4 regions of the Enterobacter sp. PL_is511 genome follow, and region 1 is predicted to be linked to each of the others. Evidence: predicted binding sites of a transcription regulator. Region 1 holds the regulator's gene; each other region holds the start of a gene.

What was found. The regulator sigma-54, encoded in region 1, starts transcription at its own class of promoters, with help from an activator protein. The targets are predictions, from matches to a motif close to GTTGGCACANNTTTCGCTNT.
Region 2: hycA (formate hydrogenlyase regulator HycA) is a predicted target of sigma-54. The motif match lies at 1,262-1,281, and genes of this name have one in related genera.
Region 3: AC0TN7_RS17240 (amino acid ABC transporter substrate-binding protein) is a predicted target of sigma-54. The motif match lies at 1,554-1,573, and genes of this name have one in related genera.
Region 4: AC0TN7_RS04230 (branched-chain amino acid ABC transporter substrate-binding protein) is a predicted target of sigma-54. The motif match lies at 988-1,007, and genes of this name have one in related genera.

What each region holds. Positions count from the first base shown of each region.
Region 1 is NZ_JBVPGP010000023.1:79,316-81,517, forward strand. Features, by position in the region: gene hpf (ribosome hibernation promoting factor) at 67-354, opposite strand; gene rpoN (RNA polymerase factor sigma-54) at 377-1,810, opposite strand; gene lptB (LPS export ABC transporter ATP-binding protein) at 1,858-2,202, opposite strand, start outside.
Region 2 is NZ_JBVPGP010000023.1:520,049-522,250, forward strand. Features, by position in the region: gene hypB (hydrogenase nickel incorporation protein HypB) at 1-798, opposite strand, end outside; gene hypA (hydrogenase maturation nickel metallochaperone HypA) at 802-1,152, opposite strand; gene hycA (formate hydrogenlyase regulator HycA) at 1,364-1,828, shown strand; gene AC0TN7_RS14780 (4Fe-4S dicluster domain-containing protein) at 1,899-2,202, shown strand, end outside.
Region 3 is NZ_JBVPGP010000024.1:382,163-384,364, forward strand. Features, by position in the region: gene gltJ (glutamate/aspartate ABC transporter permease GltJ) at 1-220, opposite strand, end outside; gene AC0TN7_RS17240 (amino acid ABC transporter substrate-binding protein) at 376-1,281, opposite strand; gene lnt (apolipoprotein N-acyltransferase) at 1,684-2,202, opposite strand, start outside.
Region 4 is NZ_JBVPGP010000017.1:93,438-95,639, reverse strand. Features, by position in the region: gene tyrP (tyrosine transporter TyrP) at 1-50, shown strand, start outside; gene AC0TN7_RS04235 (YecA/YgfB family protein) at 85-753, opposite strand; gene AC0TN7_RS04230 (branched-chain amino acid ABC transporter substrate-binding protein) at 1,179-2,202, shown strand, end outside.

The DNA.
Region 1 (2,202 bases):
TAACTGTACAAATGGCCTGTTGTGTTTCACAACAGGCCGTCCTGCACCCGTTAACTGCCCGGACAATTAGTGTTGTTTCAGTTTATCTTTATGTTTATTGAGCTGTCGTGCAAGCTTATCAATCAAGCCGTCGATAGCAGCGTACATGTCTTGCCCTTCCGCACTGGCATGCAGTTCACCCCCGTTAACATGCAGGGTGGCATCCGAGATATGAGTCACTTTCTCCACTTTCAACACAATATAGACCTGATTGATCCTTTCGAAATACTGCTCGAGTTTTGCAAACTTCGCGTTCACAAAGTCGCGTAAAGCCTCAGTAATTTCGACGTTTTGTCCAGTGATGTTGAGCTGCATAGTGTCTTCCTTATCGGTTGTGTCAGACCAGCTGTTTACGCTGGTTGGACGGCGGAATGGATAAAGACTCTCGATACTTCGCAACAGTACGACGTGCCACCATAATACCCTGATCGGACAGCATGGTGGTTAACTTACTGTCGCTTAGTGGCTTCGCGGGATTCTCCGCGGCGATCAACTTCTTCACCAGGGCACGAATGGCCGTTGACGACGCTTCGCCGCCGCCCTCGGTATTCACATGGCTGGAGAAGAAATACTTAAGCTCAAAAATACCGCGTGGACTGTGCAGATACTTCTGCGTGGTGACACGGGAAATGGTTGATTCATGCATTTCGACGGCCTGGGCGATATCCGCCAGTACCATCGGTTTCATATACTCTTCGCCCTGCTCAAAGAACGCCTGCTGCTGTTCGACAATACAGCGGCTGACGCGTAGCAGCGTATCATTTCGGCTCTCCAGACTTTTGATCAGCCATCGCGCTTCCTGCAAATTGCTACGAATATATTGATTGTCGGAGTCGTTACGCACGCTGGTGCACATGGAGGCATACTGCTGGTTGATTTGCAGGCGAGGGATGCTGTCTGAATTCAGTTCAACGACCCAGCGGCCATTGTGTTTTCTGACCAGCACATCCGGGATGACGTACTCGGGCTCGCTGGTCTGGATCGACTGTCCCGGGCGCGGATCGAGCGACTGGATCAGATTCACCGCTTCTTTCAGCACCTCTTCCTTCAGGCGCGTGACGCGCATCAGGGAGCGGAAATCGTGGTTCGCCAGCAGATCCAGATGATCGCTGATGATTAAGCGCGCCTCGTCGAGCCACGGCGTCTCTTTGCTGAACTGAGAAAGCTGGATCAGTAGGCAGTCGCGCAGATCTTTTGCGGCCACGCCTACTGGATCGAAACGCTGGATGCGCTTCAGAACGGCTTCAACTTCCTCAAGCTCTATCTCGTCGTCGCCCATGCTTTCCAGAATATCGTCCAGCGTGACGGTCAAATAGCCAGTGTCGTCAACGGCATCGACAATTGAGGTGGCAATCGCGCGGTCGGTATCGGAGAAGGGGGTGAGTTCCACCTGCCACATCAGGTAATCCTGCAGTGACTGGGTGGTTTCGCCCTGGTAGACCGGTAGCTCATCATCCTGGTAGTCTGCACGCGTACCGGAAGGGGTTCCGGCGGTATAGATTTCATCCCAGCTGGCATCCAGCGGAAGCTCGTCCGGCATCTCTTTTTGTTCGAGTGCATCCGCGGTATCGAGCGCTTCTGTATCCTGCGATTGCTGGGTATCTACCTCGTCATGAAGATCGGTTTGTTCCAGCAGGGGGTTGCTGTCCAGCGCCTGCTGGAGCTCCTGCTGAAGTTCTAACGTGGACAGTTGCAACAGGCGAATTGCCTGCTGTAGCTGCGGCGTCATCGCCAGTTGTTGGCTGAGCCTTAATTGCAAACCTTGCTTCATGTTCAGAGCATTTTTCTCCGGTTCGGCGTTACGTTACCTCTACCCTATCAGAGTCTGAAGTCTTCCCCAAGATAGACGCGCTTAACATGATCGTCTTCGAGGATCTGCTGCGGCGTACCGTGGGCGATCAGATTGCCCTGGCTCACAATATACGCGCGTTCACACACGGCCAGCGTTTCACGGACGTTGTGGTCGGTGATCAGTACGCCAAGCCCGCTGTCACGCAGGTGTTCAATGATACGTTTAATGTCGATAACCGAGATCGGGTCAACGCCCGCAAACGGTTCATCCAGAAGGATAAACTTCGGATTTGCGGCCAGCGCACGGGCAATCTCAACACGACGGCGTTCGCCCCCGGAGAGAGCCTGACCGAGGCTGTCGCGCAGATGCTC
Region 2 (2,202 bases), 440 kb from region 1:
GACCAGCAGGATCTCAATCTCCGGATTCACTTCACGGGCATAAGCCAGGCACTTATCCACGTCGAAATTCAGGTACGGCAGCAGGTCGACTTTGTTCAGCAGCATGACGGACGCGGCGGCAAACATATGCGGGTACTTCAGCGGTTTGTCTTCGCCTTCGGTCACCGAAAGCACCGCCACCTTGTGCCGTTCGCCCAGGTCGAAGCTCGCCGGGCAGACCAGGTTGCCGACGTTTTCAATAAACAGAATTCCGTCATCCGCCAGCGGCAGACGCGGGGCGGCGTCGGCAATCATCTGCGCATCCAGGTGGCAGCCTTTGCCGGTATTAACCTGAATCGCCGGGGTGCCGGTTTCGCGAATACGCGCCGCGTCGTTAACGGTTTGCTGGTCGCCTTCAATCACCGCGCAGGAGACGCGTCTGTTCAGGCGCTTGAGCGTTTCCGTTAACAGCGTGGTTTTGCCGGAGCCGGGGCTGGAGACCAGATTCAGCACCAGCTGTTTGCGGGTGGCAAAGCGCGCGCGGTTGCGGGCGGCGATCTGGTTATTTTTGTCCAGCACGTTGATTTCCACCTCCAACATCTGGCGCTGGCTGATGCCCGGCGCGTGGGTGCCCGCCTCCCCGTGGCCGTAGTGCAGATCGCCCACTTCGGAGCGCTGCGGAGCGAAGGTGATACCGGTCAGTGCCGCAGAAGGTCGTGGGGCAGGAGAAAAGGGCGCGGAGCGAAACGCGGAATGGGGGCGATGTTCATCCCCTTCTATATACAGGTTGCCTTCGGCGCAACCGCAGGTACTACACATACTTTACTCCTTCTCGATTTCGAGACGTTGGATCTGCATGCCGTCATCCGCCACGATGCGAAGACCGGTGCTCTGACACTGCGGACAGCGCTGAACCTTTGATGACAGCAGGGTGACGTACTGCTGGCACTGTTCGCACCAGCACTCCGCCTGCTGCTCTTCAATATGCAGTTCGCAGCCTTCCGCCAGCGTGCCGCGGCACACCAGTTCAAAACAGAAATTCAGGGCGCTGGTCTCGACGCAGGAAAACGCCCCGACCTTCAGCCAGACGCCGGTAACGCGTTTCGCGTGGTTTTGCACTGCCTGCTGCTCGATAAGTTCCAGAGCCCGCTGGCAGAGGGTGATTTCGTGCATGACGCCTCCTCAGTGAATTGCGCCATTGAATGCAATAACGATGCCAGCTTGATTTTTGTTAAGGCGTGACGATGTCAACGCTGTCGAAATGACACGTCGACACCGCGGCGTTGACAGCGGTTTTGCAATTAAACACATTAAAAATCATAAAGATAAAAACTGGCATGGAATCTGCTTAACAGCCGCTATCTCCATTAAACGGATACCTTCTATGACTATTTGGGAAATCAGCGAAAAAGCGGATTACATCGCGCAGCGTCATCAGCAGCTGCAGGACCAGTGGCACCTTTACTGCAACTCGCTTGTTCAGGGCATTACCCTCTCGAAAGCGCGTCTTCACCACGCGATGAGCTGCGCGGCACAGGGGGATATGAGCTTTGTCCTGTTCGGCCATTTCACGATCAACGTGACCCTGGCAGATAACTTCAACAGCCACACCATCGAGTACCACCTCGAGACAAAAGACGGCGAAAAACAGTGTATTGCGAAGGCGCAGCTGATGGCTGACGGCATGGTGGACGGCCACGTCAGCAACCGCGATCGCCAGCAGGTGCTGGAGCACTATCTGGAAAAAATCGCGCCGGTCTATAACGGCCTGTACGCCGCCGTTGAACGCGATCTCCCGGTCAACCTGAAGCAGCTGATGGACGGAAATACCTCAGCTAACGTGGCCTGACCCTTGCGTGTCGAGAAGTGTCGACAAGACAGTTTTTCGTCAAAAATGACTATCACCAGAGGATGACCCGGTGAACCGTTTTGTAATTGCCGACTCGACGGTCTGTATTGGCTGTCGAACCTGTGAGGCGGCGTGTTCGGAAACGCATCGCCTGCATGGGCTGCAGTCCATGCCGCGCCTGCACGTCATGCGTAATGAAAAAGAGTCTGCCCCGCAGCTCTGCCATCACTGTGAAGACGCCCCCTGCGCGGGTGTCTGCCCTGTGAATGCCATCACCCGCGTTGATGGCGCTGTCCAGCTGAACGAAAGCCTGTGCGTAAGCTGCAAGCTGTGCGGCATCGCCTGCCCGTTCGGCGCGATTGAATTTTCCGGCA
Region 3 (2,202 bases), on a different contig from region 1:
TACGGAACAGTTCCACATACAGGGTGCCGAGTGTTGAAAGAAAACGGTTAGGGACGGTGCGCAGAATACCGAACAAAGAACCGACAAGAAACGCGATGATCCACGCCGTTATCGATAATGCCACGGTGACCTGAAAGCCGCTCCACAGCCAGCCAAGATAGGTGGTGTTGCCGAACGGGGCTTGTTGCAGGAATATGCCCCAGTTCCAGTCGATTGACATAATAAACTCCAGAAAAAAAAGGGTAGCAGCGCTACCCTCGAAGATTGGTGAGAAGCTCATTTTTCGCGCTGAGTGGGGAACGACCACTCAACGTATAGTCTGTCCATGCTTCCCGACAATCGAGAGGGCAGGAGATCCCGCCCCTGTTGTTCTAATTAGTTAAGAGCCTTGTCATTTGGAGATTTGAACAGCGCTTTCATGTCGTCAGACAGTTCAAAATTCATGTTGAGATTTTTTGGTGGAATCGGGTTCTTGAACCACTTGTCGAACCATTTTTCCGCTTCGCCGGAGGTCTGCACCTGAGCGATGGTGTCATCGATCAGCTTTTTGAACTGCGGATCGTCTTTACGCAGCATACAGCCGTAGGCTTCTTTCGACTGCGCGGTGCCGACGATATCCCAGTTGTCAGGTTTCTTCGCTTTCGCACGCTCGCCCGCCAGCAGGGCATCATCCATCATAAACGCGACGGCACGACCGCTTTCCAGGGTACGGAAGGAGTCGCCATGGTCTTTCGCGCTGATGATGCGCATATCCATTTTTTTCTCGTCGTTCAGCTTGTGCAGCAGCACTTCTGAGGTGGTACCGGAGGTGACAACAACCGCTTTGCCTTTCAGATCAGCGAAGTCTTTAATGTCGCCGCCTTTCTTCGTCAGCAGACGGGTGCCCACGACAAAGATGGTGTCCGAGAAGGCAGCCTGTTTCTGACGCTCAAGGTTGTTGGTGGTGGAGCCACACTCGAAGTCAAAGGTGCCGTTTTGCAACAGTGGAATACGGTTTTGTGAAGTGATAGGGATCAGCTTCACCTGCAGGTCAGGTTTGTTCAGCTTTTTCTTCACGGCTTCAACGATAGCGTTGGAGTAATCCTGTGAATAGCCCACGACTTTTTGCGTGTTGTCGTAGTAAGAGAACGGGACAGAAGATTCACGGTGGCCGACCACGATGACGCCGTTTTTGGCAATCTTGTCGAGAGTGCTGCCTGCTGCAGGCGCATCTTCAGCGTGAACCACGCCAGCAGACATTCCCATAACCAGCATTGCTGTGGCCAGTTTACGTAATTGCATACCCAACTCCTTTTTTATCAGCGCCAGCGACGCATTGATACCCATTGTGATGTTGTTATATCTCGCGCAATGCGAGTGCAGTGTTATGCAAGCTTGTTAACATTTAGTCTGGCTTAATGTAAAGATTTTGCTGCGTTATTGTTTATTTTTGCGAAGCGCGCCGCACCATTCAGAGGCAAATATCTCCCGTTGCACCGTTTCGGTGCTACCGATGATCTACGCTGGTGCGACAAAGTTGCACATCAAGCCAAACTGCGTTTACCTGAATAAACAAAGCAATAGGCGTGCCAGAATGGGCATTTGGAGGGAATTGTCGGGTGGCGGCTACGCCTTACCCGACCTACGGGAGCAAAAATGTAGGCCGGGTAAGGCGTAGCCGCCACCCGGCAACAGAAGGGAAGGTTATTTACGACGCTGACGCAGGCTCATCAGCACCGCGCCAAAGCCGAACAGTACGGTCAGTATCCACAGCGACCAGTTGCCGGTACGGGCGTATGGCGTCAGTCCCGTGGTCGGCGTGACGTTAGCGGTCAGTACCTCACGGGTAAACTGCGGGATCATGGCCTGAATTTCACCCTGAGGACCAATCACGGCGGTGATGCCGTTGTTGGTGCTGCGCAGCAGCGGACGCGCCAGCTCCAGGGAGCGCATACGAGCCATCTGGAAGTGCTGCCACGGGCCAATTGACTTACCAAACCAGGCATCGTTGGAGATGGTCAGCAGATAGTCAGTATCCGGGCGGAAGTTATCGCGCACCTGCTCGCCGAGAATGATTTCGTAGCAGATAGCCGGCGTCAGGGCAGCGCCGTGCGCGTGCAGCTGAGGCTGAACGTACGGTCCGCGGCTGAAGGAGGACATCGGCAAATCAAAGAACGGGGCCAGCGGGCGCAGAATCGATTCCAGCGGCACAAATTCACCAAA
Region 4 (2,202 bases), on a different contig from region 1:
TTCTGGTGCAGGTGTTGATTGCAGCCGGGATGCTGCCGGAAGTGGGTTAAATAAAAAAAGGGGCTGTCATCAGCCCCTTTTTTATCAGTGCAAACAGCAGCTCTTAAACTTCTTCCCGCTGCCGCAAGGACACGGATCGTTACGCCCGACCTTTGTGCCGTTCACAATCGGCTTCTTCGCTTCCGGCTGCTGCGGGTTGTTTACCCAGTATTGATATAAACGCAGTGCCGCAGGCTGGATGCTCTCGATGCTGGCGATGTACTCCTCTTCGGACAGTTCATCCAGCTTGTCGCTATTCTCTTCCGTACCGTGCAGCGCAATCACCTCAAGATCGGCCTTCAGGGCTTCCGGCAAGGCAGACCAGTCCGTCAGCGCCACGCCGCGCATGTAGCCGTAGCACCACTCTTCCACCACGGTATAACTCTCACCGTCAACGTCGTTATAGCCAAACATCGGTTCGAACTGATCCGGGTATTCACTCAGGCGCTCGGCAATATCGTTCATGTGCTTAAAGCAGAGATCGATAAAACGGTTCATCTCACGATCGTTTTTCCAGCGCGGAATGTACTTCTCGCCACCCCAAACCGCCACCAGCCAGGCATCTGGCTCAACGACAACAGGACCGGAAAGCACTGCGGTAAGCATGCCGTCCAGTTCGGACACGTCAATTACGGACGCGTCATCATGACCGTAAGACATTAACGTCTCTTCAAGCCACGCCATTTCGCTTTCATTCAATGGGCCTTCAGTCATCGCTGATACTCCTGCAAAAAAGGAAACGATCCTAACACATATCTCACCCTTCTCCGGGCTGAAGTTTAGGTCTTTATTGCTGCAAAAACGTGCAAACCGTGAGCTTTGCACAACTTATGGGCTTTATTGTTAACGATATGTGATCTCCGCTGTAATTTCTTCTCCTCCCGCAAGGCGGCATAACGCGGCGCTCTATACTCAAACATGTCGCATGCTCGTCAATGGGTTAACCATTCTGGCAACGTTTTTGCTTAACGTTCTTCGCGCGTCCCTGCGCAGGGAAATCTCGCCGTAATATGCAGGATGCCGTCTGTATCTTGTTCGTTTAGTGCATTTTGTTCTTGCTCGTGTTTCGGATTGGCTGCGCCGTCGGGCGTTCGGGTTTACGCCGTGGTGCAAAAACCTCTTTGCTAAGGAACATAATAATGTCGCTGAAATTTATCAGAACTCCTCTTTCTCTTGTGTTGGCCGGTTGCCTGGTGACGGCGTTTTCCGCCCGGGCAGATATTGTGATTGGCGTGGCCGGGCCGTTCACGGGTCCGAACGCCACCTATGGCGATCAGTACTGGCACGGCGCAACGCAGGCCGCTGAAGACATTAATGCCGCAGGCGGCATTAACGGTGAGAAAATCAAACTGGTTCAGGGGGATGATGCCTGCGAGCCCAAGCAGGCCGTGGCCGTCGCCAACCGTTTAGTTGACCAGGATAAAGTCAACGCCGTGGTCGGCCATTTCTGCTCCTCTTCCACCATGCCCGCATCCGAGGTGTATAGCGACGCAGGCATTATTGCGATTACCCCCGGCTCAACTAACCCGCTGATCACCGAACGCGGCATGAGCGATATGTTCCGCATGTGCGGCCGCGACGACCAGCAGGGTCAGGTTGCCAGCGACTTCATCATCGACAAGCTGAAAGCCAAACGTGTGGTGATCATTCACGACAAAGACACCTATGGTCAGGGTCTGGCTGACGCCACCAAAGCGGCGCTGGCGAAACGCGGGGTTCAGGATGTGATGTACGAGGGGTTATCCCGCGGTGAAAAAGACTTTAACGCGCTGGTCACCAAGATCGGCGCGCAAAAACCGGACGTCGTGTTCTTCGGTGGCTGTCACCCGGAAGCCGGCCCGCTGGTTCGCCAGATGCGTGAGCAGGGCGTACAGGCAAAATTCTTCTCCGGGGACTGTATTGTCAACGAGGAGATGGTGACCGCCGCGGGCGGCCCGCAGTACACCAATGGCATTTACATGACCTTCGGTAAAGACCCGCGCCTGATTCCGGACGGCAAAGCGGTTATAGAGAAATTCCGCGCCGGTAAATTCGAGCCGGAAGGTTACACCCTCTACTCCTATGCCTCCGTACAGGCCATTGCCGCGGCCTTCAAGGCCACCGGCGGCAAGGACTCCGCCAAAGCCAGCGAGTGGCTGAAGGCCAATTCCGTAGACACGGTGA